Regions from separate parts of the Nocardioides imazamoxiresistens genome, predicted to be linked through region 2. Evidence: predicted binding sites of a transcription regulator. Region 2 holds the regulator's gene; each other region holds the start of a gene.
The links. Region 2 encodes LexA, which represses DNA repair genes until DNA is damaged. Its sites were predicted from a motif close to TCGAACANNTGTTCGA; they were not measured.
Positions count from the first base shown of each region.

Region 1: RDV89_RS10380 (HNH endonuclease signature motif containing protein) is a predicted target of LexA. The motif match lies at 1,728-1,743, and genes of this name have one in related genera.
Region 3: RDV89_RS01930 (HNH endonuclease signature motif containing protein) is a predicted target of LexA. The motif match lies at 2,348-2,363, and genes of this name have one in related genera.

Region 1 covers NZ_JAVYII010000004.1:245,355-249,902, reverse strand. The annotation lists gene RDV89_RS10380 (HNH endonuclease signature motif containing protein) at 241-1,713, opposite strand; gene RDV89_RS10375 (antibiotic biosynthesis monooxygenase family protein) at 2,081-2,401, shown strand; gene RDV89_RS10370 (hypothetical protein) at 2,429-2,971, opposite strand; gene purB (adenylosuccinate lyase) at 3,043-4,470, opposite strand; gene purD (phosphoribosylamine--glycine ligase) at 4,484-4,548, opposite strand, start outside.
Region 2 covers NZ_JAVYII010000004.1:440,275-444,822, reverse strand. The annotation lists gene RDV89_RS11425 (hypothetical protein) at 182-511, shown strand; gene RDV89_RS11420 (DUF6318 family protein) at 624-1,202, shown strand; gene RDV89_RS11415 (PKD domain-containing protein) at 1,412-1,981, shown strand; gene RDV89_RS11410 (LysM peptidoglycan-binding domain-containing protein) at 2,082-2,438, opposite strand; gene lexA (transcriptional repressor LexA) at 2,758-3,504, shown strand; gene RDV89_RS11400 (hypothetical protein) at 3,616-4,041, shown strand; gene RDV89_RS11395 (alkaline phosphatase D family protein) at 4,171-4,548, shown strand, end outside.
Region 3 covers NZ_JAVYII010000001.1:397,845-402,392, reverse strand. The annotation lists gene ligA (NAD-dependent DNA ligase LigA) at 1-865, shown strand, start outside; gene RDV89_RS01930 (HNH endonuclease signature motif containing protein) at 873-2,333, opposite strand; gene gatC (Asp-tRNA(Asn)/Glu-tRNA(Gln) amidotransferase subunit GatC) at 2,568-2,879, shown strand; gene gatA (Asp-tRNA(Asn)/Glu-tRNA(Gln) amidotransferase subunit GatA) at 2,876-4,444, shown strand; gene gatB (Asp-tRNA(Asn)/Glu-tRNA(Gln) amidotransferase subunit GatB) at 4,441-4,548, shown strand, end outside.

The DNA.
Region 1 (4,548 bases), 190 kb from region 2:
GTTGTCGACTATCGGAGGTACCGCGAACCGGAGGGGCCGGCCGTGCGGTCGGTGGGCCTGGTCGGTCGGTACGCGCGGGGGCGGCAGTGTGGTGGATCGCTGAGCACAGGTCTGACCGCGATCCGCCACGCAGGCGCGCGGTCGGTACGCGCCGCGCTGGGCGCGCCGGTGGGCCCGGCGACGTGGTGTCGGCGGGCCTGCCGGTGGTGCGGGGCGGTGCAGGGCTGTCGTCGGATCCGGCTATTCGAGCGCCGTCGTTCCGGTTGGTGTGACGAGGTAGCGGCGGCCTCGGGGGCTGGTCCAGATGAAGCCGTCGGGTGGTTCGTCGGGGTGTGTGGGCCGGTAGCGCCAGCGGCGCTCGTGCTCGTGGCCGTTGGGTGGGTCGCGTGGGTCGGTGCCGAGCGGTGAGGGGTGCGTCTTGGCGCGGTGGTGCAGCCGGCACAGCGGGACGAGGTTGTCGCTGGCTGTGTGACCGCCGGCGTCCCATTCGACGCGGTGGTCGAGGTCGGAGGCCCGTGCTGGGCGGTTGCAGTACGGGAACCGGCAGGTGGGGTGGCGGAGCTGGACCTGCTCGACGAGGCGCTGGGGGATCCGGTAGCTCGGGGTCGTGATGTGCTCGTTGAGGTCGATCACCGGCTTGACCACCACCTGGGTGCTGTCGGTGCGGCACCAGTCGCGGACCTGCTCCGCGGTCACCGTCCGCAGCGCGATGCCGGGCGCGGTGACGGTGGCCAGGTCGATCCCGGTGCCACCGGTGAGCGGGTCGATCCCGATCGACGTCGATGCCAGCGCGGCCTGGGTGAGGTGGACGTGCAGCACGACCTGACGGGCAGCGACCGTCGATGCCTCTGCTCCACCGGTGAGGTCGAGGGCGGTCTGCCTACGGGCGAGCTCACCGACCGCGATCGCCCGTCGCACGTCGAGCGACTCACCCGACCCCAACGCCGCCAGTTCAGCGGCACCACGGGCGACGACCTCCTCGAGATCACGCGCGTCGGCCAGATCCAACTCCCCGGACACGGCGACCGTGCCGCCGACCTGACCGTGCACCCCCAGCGCCTCACGGGCACGGAAGTCGATCGAGAAGAACCGCCCCGCGTCCGCGTCCGCCCGATCCGCCTCGGTGGTCTCGGGGTCGAACCGCGCCGACGCCTCCGCGACCAGCCGATCGATCCCAGCACCCGAGACCGAGTGCGCCACATGAGCGAGGTTGCGGTCTACAAACCCAGCCCCCTCGAACGTCAACGTCCGCGTCGCCCGCGCGATCCGACGAGCCCGCCACACCTGCACCCCACCAGAGGCGACCCGGCCGGCCAGCTGAGGGAGGCGGTGGCGGACCTCGACCGCGTCACCCACCAGCGCACGACCCGCCTCATGCGACAGGCCCATCGCGGTCACCAGCTCCAGGACCGCGAACTCCGACACCAGCGGGGCACCGGGTCCGCCGTACGCCAGCCACCGATCCCCACCCGGCACCGCCGCGAGGTACTCCTCGTCGTCGACCCACATGCCCAAAGGGCCGATCGGGTCACCCACCACTGGGTTGCTGGACGAGCTGCCGCGCAGCACGTCGAGGTGGGCGTCGGCGTAGTCGGCAGCCGCGAAGAACGCGCCCGCCTCGGCAGCGCGTTGGGCCCGCATCGCGTCGGACGCAACAGTCAGCAGCGCAGCCCGTGACGGGCTGTTGGTGTGCTGCTGGGTCCCCCGATCCATACCCCAGATTCTATCCGAACGTGCGTTCGATAACCAGGGTCGCGGATGGATCTGTGGAGAGCGTTTCCGCAGGTCAACACACCACCTGCGCACCCTCCTGCGCGTACCCCATCCGCACCCCAGCCACACCCCGCAGCACAACCCGCAACTCGACGCCCCGAACCGCGGCACAACCCGCAACTCGACGCCCCGAACCGCGGCACAACCCGCAACTCGACGCCCCGAACCGCGGCACAACCCGCAACTCGACGCCCCGAACCGCGGCACAACCCGCAACTCGACGCCCCGAACCGCGGCACAACCCGCAACTCGACGCCCCGAACCGCGGCACAACCCGCAACTCGACGCACGCACTAGGCTCGCGGGCATGTCCGTCGTCAAGATCAACGCCATCTCCGTGCCGCCGCAGGCGGGCGCCGAGCTCGAGAAGCGCTTCGCCGCGCGCGCCGGCACCGTCGAGGGCCAGCCCGGCTTCCTCGGCTTCCAGCTGCTGCGCCCGACGGGCGGGGGCGACACGTACTTCGTGGTCACCCAGTGGGCCGACGAGGAGTCGTTCGCCGCGTGGCGCGACGGCGACGCCCGCGCGGCGCACGCGACGCCCGAGGGCGAGGCACCGCGCAAGCCGGTCGCCACCGGCGCCGAACTGCTCGAGTTCGAGGTCGTCCTCGACGTCACCCCGCAGGGCTGACGGACCCGACCGGTCCGGCTGGGCGGCTCAGCAGCCGCCGCAGCTGTAGAACGTGACGTCCCAGTGGCTGCCCTCGCGGGCGTACTCGTTGCCCGACCCCGCGCGGTAGAGCGCGGCCCCGTCGCCCCGCTCGCCGACGTAGGTGAACGTCGAGGTCACGTAGGACGTCAGGCAGCTGCTCAGCGAGAAGTCGAGCTTGTAGCCGTTGTGGTGGGAGTACGTGCCGTCCGCGTGCCCCACCTCGGTCCCGCCGGTCACGGTCAGCGAGCAGCCCGACGCGCCCGCGAGCGTGACCGCGCCCGAGACGGTGGCCTGCCGGACGCCGTCGAGCGACGTGCAGGTCGGGGTGCCCCGGTCGGTGCACCCGCCCGAGGACGAGATCCCGATCCCGGCCGCCGACAGCTGGGCCGCCGCGTCGGCGTGGGTCAGCGCAGCCGCAGGGCCCGCGGTGGCGACGACGCCCCCGAGCGCCAGGGCCGCAGCCGCGAGCGCTCCCGCGAGGCTGCGCCGGCGCGTACGCCTGCCCGACCGGCTGCCGGTGGACGTGCTGACGGTTCCCGAGATGGCCATGGCGTCATGCAAGCGCGGCGCCCGGGACGCCGGCAACCGTCAACATTTGACGGCTGGCCGTCCGGCCGACCTCAGAGGATGTCGCCGGGCACGTACGCCGCGGCCGCGGGGTGCTCCTCGACGAGCCGCTCCACCTGCGCGACGACGGCCGCGACCTGGGCGCGGGCGGCGCCGGTGAACTCGATCGGGTCGGCGACCAGCGCGTCGATCTGCGGCCGCGTCAGGCCCAGCCGCTCGTCACCGGCGAGGCGCTCGTAGAGGTCGTTGACCGCGAGCCCCTGGCGCATCTCGAGGGCCACGCCGACGGCGTGCTCCTTGATGGCCTCGTGGGCGCTCTCGCGACCGACGCCGTTGCGCACCGCGCTCATCAGCACCTTGGTGGTGGCGAGGAACGGCAGGTAGCGGTCGAGCTCGCGCTGGATCACCGCCGGGAACGCACCGAACTCGTCGAGCACGGTGAGGAAGGTCTGGAAGAGCCCGTCCGTGGCGTAGAAGGCGTCCGGCAGCGCGACGCGGCGCACCACCGAGCAGGACACGTCGCCCTCGTTCCACTGGTCGCCCGCGAGCTCGCCGACCATGGACAGGTGGCCGCGGAGGATCACCGCGAGGCCGTTGACCCGCTCGCACGAGCGCGTGTTCATCTTGTGGGGCATCGCCGACGAGCCGACCTGGCCCTCCTTGAAGCCCTCGGTGACGAGCTCGACGCCGGCCATCAGCCGGATCGTGGTCGCCAGGTTCGAGGGGCCCGCCACGAGCTGCACGAGCGCCGAGACGACCTCGAAGTCCAGCGAGCGCGGGTAGACCTGGCCGACGCTGGTCAGCACGTGGTCGAAGCCGAGGTGCGCGGCGACGCGGTCCTCGAGCTCGGCCAGCTTGTCGGCGTCGCCGCCGAGCAGGTCGAGCATGTCCTGGGCCGTGCCGACCGGCCCCTTGATCCCGCGCAGCGGGTAGCGAGCGAGCAGCTCGGTGATCCGCTGGACCGCGACGAGCACCTCGTCCGCGACCGTCGCGAACCGCTTGCCCAGCGTCGTGGCCTGCGCGGCGACGTTGTGCGAGCGGCCGGCCATGACCGTGGTCTCGTGCTCGGAGGCCAGGCGCGCGAGACGGGCGAGGGTCGCGACGGCGCGCTCGCGCACCAGCTCGAGCGAGGCGCGCACCTGCAGCTGCTCGACGTTCTCCGTCAGGTCGCGCGAGGTCATCCCCTTGTGGATGTGCTCGTGACCGGCGAGGGCGCAGAACTCCTCGATCCGCGCCTTCACGTCGTGGCGGGTGACCCGCTCGCGGGCGGCGATGGAGGCGAGGTCGACCTGGTCGACGACGGCCTCGTACGCCTCCACCACACCGTCGGGCACCTCGACCCCGAGGTCGCGCTGCGCCTTCAGCACGGCGATCCACAGTCGGCGCTCGAGCACGATCTTGTGCTCGGGCGACCAGATGCCGGCGAGGTCGGCGGCGGCGTAGCGGGTGGCGAGGACGTTCGGGACGGTCACGGCCCGCATCCTCCCACGTGGCTCAGGCGCGGACCTCGCCGCGCTCGGCCGCGAGCGCGATGTCGGTGCGGTGCTGCGCGCCGTCGA
Region 2 (4,548 bases):
TAGATGTGGATAACTACATCCGTGTAAGTACTAGATGTGGGGGTAACCGTACGCCCGCCGCACAACTCGTGCAACTGCTTCGGCACGACTCCGCGTGTCGGCGCCGAGCAGCCCGCGTACGCGCAGGTCAGAGCCTCCCGAAGCCCTCACACGCACTGGGGCGATGAGACACAATGAGGGGGTGGCAGCGGGCAGGAGGGCAGGGACGAGGCACGCCGGAGGCGGGCCGAGCCCGCGCGGCCGGATCGCCCTGCACGCCCTCGCCATCACCGTCACCGTCGTGGCGTGGGGCTACCTCGCCTGGCTGGCCGTGGACTTCGGCGCGACCGCCCGTCGCGGCGAGGGCATCGCCTGGCTGTTCCTGGCGCTGGCCACCCTCGGCGCGATCGCCTGCCTCTTCATCGGGCTCCTCCTCGGCGCCGCCGTGCTGCGCCTGCTGAACGTCACGCGCGACGGCCCGGCCGACGACGCCCCGCCCCGGCCCGCCGGCGGCAAGCGCCGCGCCGGCTGAGCGCGCCTCTCCACAGATCGCGCCAGGGGCCTGGAACCTCGGTCGCGGCTCGCCTAGATTCCCGTGGGTACGCCGTCGCGATCGGGCGCGCCGGCTGCACTCGGGAGGATCCATGCACCCACGACGGACCCGCGGCGTCCGGCGCGCGAGCGCCGCCGGCGTCGCCATCGTGCTGACGGCCGGCCTGGTCGGCTGCAGCGACGACGACGACGCGGCCGCCGATCCGCCACCGGAGTCGACCTCGACCGCTACCGACGAGGCGGGCGGGGACGGGACCGAGGCGGCCGAGCCGGTGCCGGAGCTGCCGCCCGAGGCGCAGGGCGACGACGACGCAGCCGCCGTCGCGTTCGTGGAGCACTGGGTCGAGCTGGTGAACTACGCGATCGCAACGGGGGACGGCGGGCCGGCCCGCCGTTTCTATGCACCATCGTGTGAGGTATGCGAGGCGGCGATCGGTGAGATCGAGGAGACGGCTGGCGACGATTCATCCGGATCCGGGACCTGGTCGCTGAGCGATGCCTCCCCTAGAGACGCGGCGCCCGAGGATCCGCAGGCGGTAGCGACAGTAGTCACCTCGGACGTCTCAATAAGCGGCTCTACGCCTGACCCGTACGGCTGGACCGAGCTGGGACTCGACTTCACACCAGAAGCGGGGTGGCAGATCGCATGGATGCTCAGTTACGCCTACTGACCCTCGCGCTCTCCGCTGCGGCAGCACTACAGGGGTTAGACCCCGGTGATTCGACGGTTGATCCTGGCGCATCTGGCTTCAACGCATCCATCGAGCGAACCGAGCGCATTGCGAACGGACGCGGCATCGGCAGCGAGAGTGGGCGGGCGCCGACCCCGGAGGAGCTCGCCGCCGCGGCGTACGCGCGACTCGACGGCGCGACGTGCACGGTGCCCGCAATCATCCCGATCTGCCAGGTCGACGTTCCGTGCGCGGACGCCGAGACCGCGACCAACAACGCGGCCTCGATCCTCGTCGGCACGAACATGCCCGAGTCGCAGTGCACGGCGCCCGCCACGGCCGCGATCACCGACGCGATCGTCCTGACGGCCTTCCAGGACGTCCCGCTCCCCGAAGCGACGCTGACCATCCAACCGCCCGACGCACGCACGCTGGTCAACCTGGACACGAACTTCTACACGGTCGCCGAGCCGTTCACCACGAGCGTCACGCTGCTCGGCAGCCAGGTCGACCTCGACATCTCCCCCGCGAGCTACACCTGGTCGTTCGGCGACGGCACCGTGCGCTCGACGACGACGCCGGGCGCGGCGTACCCGGACCTGCTCGTCACGCACGCCTACGAGTCCACCGGCACGGTCGCGACCTCCGTGACCGTCACGTGGGGCGCGCGCTACCGCGTCGACGGTGGCCCGTGGGCGGACGTCGCCGGCACCGTCGACATGACGAGCCCCTCCGTCGACCTCGAGGTCATCGAGGCCACGCCCGTCCTCACCGACTGAACGCAGGAGGGGCGGGACCGCCGTCGCGGTCCCGCCCCTGTTCTTCCCCGGTTGACCGACAGGTCGGGGTCGAGGCGACCTGTCGGGGTTCGTGGAGGGCTCAGCCCTCGGCCGGCACGACGAGCAGCTGGCCCGCCTGCAGCTCGGCCGTGTCCATCGCGTTCAGCGCGCGGATGTCGTCGATGACCTCCTGCACCCCGGCGTCACCGGAGCGCTCGGAGGCGATGTCCCACAGGGTGTCGCCCGAACCGACGCGGATGGTCTCGGTCGTGCTCGGCACGGCCTCGTCCGTCGCGGCGGAGGTCGTCGTCAGCAGCACGCCCAGGAGCAGCATCAGGCCGAGGCCGAGCGCGACCACGACCATCCGGCCGCGGCGCGTCAGGCGCACGGAGCCGTGGTGCGGGCGCGGCGTCGCAGCGGTGCGGCCGAGGGCGGGAGCGGCGAGGGACGTGCTCATGGTGACCTCCAGGGGAAGAGTTCGGTCGTGACGAGCTGTTGTCTACCGACGGCCACCGACAGTTCGGCTCCGGCGACTGCGCCGGCCCCGCTGTCGATCACACGTTCGATCGAACACATGAGCGAGATTAGAGCAGGTGTTCGAACGAAATCAAGGTCCTGTTCGAACAATTCTTCGAGCGGCCCGACCGTCGGCCCCGCGACACCCTCGACACGCCGCATCGAACAGGTGTTTGAAGGTCGACCTCGGATGCCGCTAGCGTCCCCTCCACACGTCCGGCACCGTCACGACGCGCTGCAGCGCGGGAGGAAGGCACACCATGGCCAGCACACGAAAGCCCAGCCGCGGCTCGAAGGACGTCGCCGACGTCGCGTCCGTGCCCGAGCCGGGCGTCGGCCAGGCGCGACTGACCCCGCGCCAGGCGAAGGTGCTCGCCGTGATCACCGACGCGCTGGAGAAGCACGGCTATCCCCCGAGCATGCGCGAGATCGGCGAGGAGGTCGGGCTGACCAGCTCCTCGTCCGTCGCCTACCAGCTCAAGACGCTGGAGGAGAAGGGCTACCTGCGCCGCGACCCCAACCGCCCGCGCGCGATCCAGGTCGTCACGGCGGCCGGGTCCGAGCCGGACGCCGCCGTCGTGGCGCCCGACGAGAGCGACGTGGACGAGACGGGGATCGGCGACGCCCGCCCGGCGGCGACGTACGTGCCGGTGGTCGGTCGCATCGCGGCCGGTGGCCCGATCCTGGCCGAGGAGCGGGTCGAGGACGTGTTCCCCCTCCCCCACGCGCTGGTCGGCGACGGCACGCTCTACCTCCTCGAGGTCTCGGGCGACTCCATGGTCGAGGCGGCCATCTGCGACGGCGACTACGTCGTGGTCCGCCAGCAGCCGAACGCCGAGAACGGCGAGATCGTGGCGGCCATGATCGACGGCGAGGCGACGGTCAAGACGTTCCAGCGCCGCGACGGCCGCGTCTGGCTGCTGCCGCACAACCCGGCGTACGAGCCCATCGACGGCACCCACGCCACCATCCTCGGCAAGGTCACCGCGGTCCTGCGCCGCCTCTGAGACCGACCGCCGTCGTGCCCCGCAGCCGGGGAGGCCCCCGTGGCCTCCCCGGCTGCGTCGCGTCCCCCCGTGCGCCGTAGCATCGGCGCAGCCGTTCTCGAGGAGTCCCGGATGACCGACGTGCCGCGTTTCCCGGTGCTGGAGGCTGCCGACGGCTACGAGATCGCCGAGGTCGACCGCCAGGTCTGGCAGCTGTGCGAGGAGATCCGCCGCGGCCGGCGCACCGGCCTGCACCCCGGCCCCTTCGACACCCGCCCGTTCCGCCTCGTGCACCGAAGCCAGGTGTACGCCCCGGGAGCGGTCGACGACTGGTTCGACGGCTGCTCCGCCGAGCTCGAGGCCCGGCGCCAGCACCCCTCGGCGCACCGTCCCCCGCCCTACGAGGGCGACCTGGACGACCCGCCGGAGCTGCGCGGCGCGGACCGCCCGGGCGCCGAGCCCGAGAAGTTCGAGAGCTCGATCCCCCTGTGGGCCCGGGTGGTCGCGCTGCTCGTCATCGTGGGCCTGGTCTGCGCCTACGTGCTCTCCTACTTCTGAGCCGTCGCTCCCCGACCCCCGCCCCGACGCGGTCCCGCGTCGGTGAACGAGGGGCGACGTCCGGGCGACGATCCGCCGCATCGTGCGTCGGCCCCGAGACCCCGGCCCGTCTCGCTCGTTGCAGCGGACGTGATCCCGCCCACCGCCGAGGAGCGCCCCACGCTCCCGCCGCTGCCGCGCCGCAGCGTCCTCGCCGCCGCCGGCATCGCCACCGGCGCCGCCCTCGTGGCCACCGACCCCGTGTCCCCGGACCCCGCCGACGCCGCCGCCACTACCGGCGCCGGGGCGTACTTCCAGCACGGCGTCGCCTCGGGCGACCCGCTGCCCACCAGCGTCGTGATCTGGACGCGCGTCACCCCGAGCCCCGACGCGACCCCGGGCTCCGGGCGCGGCCCGGCCGTCCGCGTGGGCTACCAGGTCGCCACCGACGCGCGGTTCACCTCGATCGTCGCCCGCGGGCACGTCGACACGAGCGCGTCGGCGGACCACACGGTCAAGATCGACGTG
Region 3 (4,548 bases), on a different contig from region 2:
CTGCCCCAACCACGAGAAGTGCCCGGCCCAGGTGCGCGAGCGCGTCTTCCACGTCGCGGGGCGCGGGGCGTTCGACATCGAGGGCCTGGGGTACGAGGCCGCGGTCGCGCTGCTGACGGTCGACGGGTTCGAGAACGAGGGCGACGTGTTCCGCATCGACGAGCAGATGCTGCTCGCGACCGACCTGTTCACGCGGGCGGCGAAGAAGGCGGAGCGCGAGGGAGGCGCCGGCGACCGGGTGGTGACGGCGAACGGCGTCAAGCTCCTCACGAACCTCGACGCCCGCAAGCAGGTGCCGCTGTGGCGGGTGCTGGTCGCGCTGTCGATCCGTCACGTCGGCCCCACCGCCGCCCGCGCGCTGGCCACCGAGTTCGGCTCGATGGAGGCGATCCGCGCCGCGTCGCTCGAGGCGCTCGCCGCTGCCGAGGGCGTCGGCCCGACCATCGCCGAGGCCGTCGTCGAGTGGTTCTCCGTCGACTGGCACTGCGAGATCGTCGACAAGTGGGACGCGGCCGGCGTCTCCATGGCCGACGAGCGCGACGAGTCGACCCCCCGCACGCTCGAGGGCCTGACCGTCGTCGTGACCGGCTCGCTGGTCGACTTCAGCCGCGACTCCGCCAAGGAGGCGATCCTCTCGCGCGGCGGGAAGGCCGCCGGGTCGGTGTCGAAGAAGACCGACTTCGTCGTCGTCGGCGACAACGCCGGGTCGAAGGCGGAGAAGGCCGAGCAGCTCGGCCTGACGATCCTCGACGAGGACGGCTTCAAGGCCCTGCTGGAGAACGGGCCGCCGGCTGTCGCCGACGTCGAGGATGCCCAGGGCGCCGAGGGTGACGCCGGGGAGCAGGAGTCCGCGCCGCAGGAGTGAGCGCGGCTCAGCCCAGGTCGACGGTGCCGGTGGGCGTGGTCGCGTACAGGTGACCGGTCGGGTCCGCCCACAGGTGGTGGCCGGCCGAGATGCGCCGCACGCGCCAGCCGCCGTGGGTCTTCAACCGGTGGTGGTGGCGGCACTCGGGGCCGAGGTTGTCCGTGCTGGTCCGGCCGGCGGGTGGTCCGTCCGGTGGGTCGTCGTCCGGGTCGCCCCAGTTCTCGAGGTGGTCGAGGTCGCAGCTGCTGGCGGGCCGTTCGCACCACGGGAAGATGCACGTCGTGCGCGTCGCCAGGACGTGGCTGCGGAGCCGGTCGGGGATCTCGTAGCGGTCGCTGCCGAGCGTGGCCGTCGTGTCGATGACCGGGCGAACGGTGACGTGCGTGTCGTCGCGCATCAGCCAGGCCCGGACCTGCTCGAGCAGCACCGGCAGGTCGGCGCCACCCCGGCCGTCGCCCGCGCTGCTGCGCGCCCCGGCCGTCAGGCGGGCCACCGGGTCGAGCCCGAGGAAGCCGGCCTCGGACAGGTGCAGGTGCACCACGGCACGCTTGCTCGGCGCGGGCCTGGCGCCGGTGGTGGCGCCGGTGCGGTGCGCGTCGAGCAGCGCGGCGGCGGCGTGGGGGTGGGCGAGGACGCCGGCGGCCAGCGCGCGGCGTACCTCCTGCTTCTCGTCGGGCGCGCACCCCGCGAGCCCGACGAGGTCGGCGAGGTCCGGGTCGGCGAGCGCGTGGGCGATCTCGGTGAGGGCGTCGTCGAGCGCGGCGAGGTCGGTGTAGTCGCCGCGCAGGGTCATCTCGACGAGCCCGGTGTGGTTGAGCGTCTCGAGGTGCAGCGTGGCGTGGCGCCGGTCCAGCTCGGCGAGCTGGTCGAGCTCGCGGTCCTCGGCGTGCAGCCGCAGGAGGGCCTCGTCGATCATCCTCGCGAGCGTGCGCGGCCCCACGGTGCCGGCGCAGGCGTGGACGTGCAGGTCGACGTACGCGGCGACGTCGTCGGGCTGTCCGGCGACGGCGTCCGCGACCCGGCGGGCGCGCCAGGCGGGGACGTCGCCGGCGCGCGTGCGCGCCCAGGTCAGCGGCAGCCGGTGCGCGAGCTGGAGGGCGTCGCGCAGCACCTTCGCGCCCGCGGCGGTGCTCGTCCGGTTCGCCGCGGCGAAGCCGGCGGGTGCGTCCCAGGCGACCTCGGGCAGGCCGTACCACCCGCCCGCCTCCACGTCGTCCGCGTCCGCGCGGGGCGCCGGCTCGGCGTAGGCCGCGGCGCCGGTGAGCGGGTGCGACGCACCGGGGTGTCCGCAGCCGGGGAGGACGGGGTGCGCGTACGCCCACTCGAGCGCCAGCTCGAGGACCCGCACCTCCGCCGCGTCCGCCGCCGCCCGCGCCGCACGGACCCCGTCCAGCAGATCACCCGGCAGCTCGCCCCGCAGCCCGCCCGGCGCGGGGGCCCGGTCGGTGAGGGCGATGACGGTGGACATGCCCCCGATCCTACCCGATCACCTGTTCGAAGATCACGCGTTTTCCCAGGTCAAATGGGGTTTAGTTCGTAGATCCATGCAGTGCTGCGCCTGCTCGGCCGACCCCCGGGATCTCGGCGACGCGCGCCGTCGGCCCGCCCGGTCCGAGCACCGCGTCCGCGTGGCCGGCGGCGAGCCCGGACGGTTGCACGCCCGGAGGAACGGGGTGCCGCCGGAGTCCCTAGGATGACCGTCATGCCCGACACACCTCCGGTGCTGACCCGTGACCAGGTGGCGCACCTCGCCGACCTCGCGCGCATCGACCTCTCCGACGACGAGCTCGACCACCTCGCGCCGCAGCTCTCCGTGATCCTCGAGTCCGTCGCGGCGATCCAGGGGGTCGCCGGCGACGACGTGCCGCCCACGTCGCACCCGATCCCGATGACCAACGTCTTCCGCGAGGACGTCGTGCGCCCCGGCCTCACCGCCGAGCAGGCGCTCTCCGGCGCGCCCGCGGCCGAGCAGCAGCGGTTCAGCGTGCCGCGGATCCTGGGGGACGAGCAGTGAGCAGCACGAGCACCACCGGCACCGACTGGACCCGCCGCAGCGCCGCCGAGCTGGCCGACGCCCTGGCCGCCGGCGAGGTCACCTCGGTCGAGCTGACCCAGGCGCACCTGGACCGCATCGCCGCGGTCGACGGCGACGCCGACGCGGGCGTGCACGCCTTCCTGCACGTCGACGCCGAGGGTGCGCTCGAGCAGGCGCGCGCCTCCGACGCGCGTCGTGCGGCGGGCGAGCCGGCGTCGTACCTCGACGGCGTCCCGATCGCGGTCAAGGACGTCATGACCACCACGGGCCTGCCCACGACGTGCGGCTCGAAGATGCTCGAGGGCTGGGTGCCGCCCTACGACTCGACCGTCGTCGCGAAGCTCAAGGCGGCGGGACTGCCGATCCTCGGCAAGACCAACATGGACGAGTTCGCGATGGGCTCCTCGACCGAGCACTCGGCCTACGGCCCGACCCGCAACCCCTGGGACCTCACCCGCATCCCGGGCGGCTCCGGCGGCGGTTCTGCGGCGGCCGTCGCGGCCTTCGAGGCCCCCCTGGCCATCGGCACCGACACCGGCGGCTCGATCCGCCAGCCCGGCGCGGTCACCGGCACGGTGGGCGTGAAGCCGACCTACGGCGGCGTCTCGCGCCACGGCCTCGTGGCCCTGGCCAACTCGCTCGACCAGGCCGGCCCCGTCACCCGCACGGTGCTCGACTCGGCCCTGCTGCACGAGCTGATCGGCGGCCACGACCCGCTGGACTCCACGAGCATCTCCGAGGCGGTCCCCGCCCTCGTCGACGCGGCCCGCCAGGGCGCCTCGGGCGACGTCAGCGGCCTGCGGGTCGGCGTGATCACGGAGCTGCGCGGCGGCGAGGGCTGGCAGCCCGGCGTGCTCGCCCGCTTCGACGAGGCCCTCGAGGCTCTCGTCGCGGCCGGTGCCGAGGTCGTCGAGGTCAGCTGCCCGAACATCGTGCACGCGATCGCGGCCTACTACCTGATCCTCCCGGCGGAGTGCTCCTCGAACCTCGCGAAGTTCGACGCCATGCGCTACGGCCTGCGCGTCCTGCCCGAGGGCGTCGAGTCGCCGAGCGCCGAGGCCGTCATGCGCGCCTCGCGCGACGCCGGCTTCGGCGACGAGGTCAAGCGCCGCATCATCCTGGGCACGTACGCGCTGTCCAGCGGCTACTACGACGCCTACTACGGCCAGGCGCAGAAGCTCCGCACCCTGATCAGCCGCGACTTCACCGCCGCGTTCGAGCAGGTGGACGTGCTGGTCAGCCCGACCGCGCCGACCACGGCGTTCGCGCTGGGGGAGAAGCTCGACGACCCGCTGGCGATGTACGCCGGCGACCTCGCCACCATCCCGGCCAACCTCGCGGGCATCCCCGGCATCTCCGTGCCGGCGGGCCTGGCCGACGAGGACGGTCTGCCGGTCGGCTTCCAGGTGCTCGCCCCGGCGCTCGCGGACGACCGCGTCTACCGCGTCGGTGCCGCCGTGGAGGCGCTGCTGGAGAAGAAGTGGGGCCACGCGCTGTGGGCGCAGGCGCCCGAGCTGACGACGCGACAGGGAGCCGACGCATGAGCGCATCCACCGAGGACCTGATGGACTTCGACGCGGCGCTGGAGCGGTACGACCCCGCGCTCGGCCTCGAGGTCCACGTCGAGCTCAACACCGCGACGAAGATG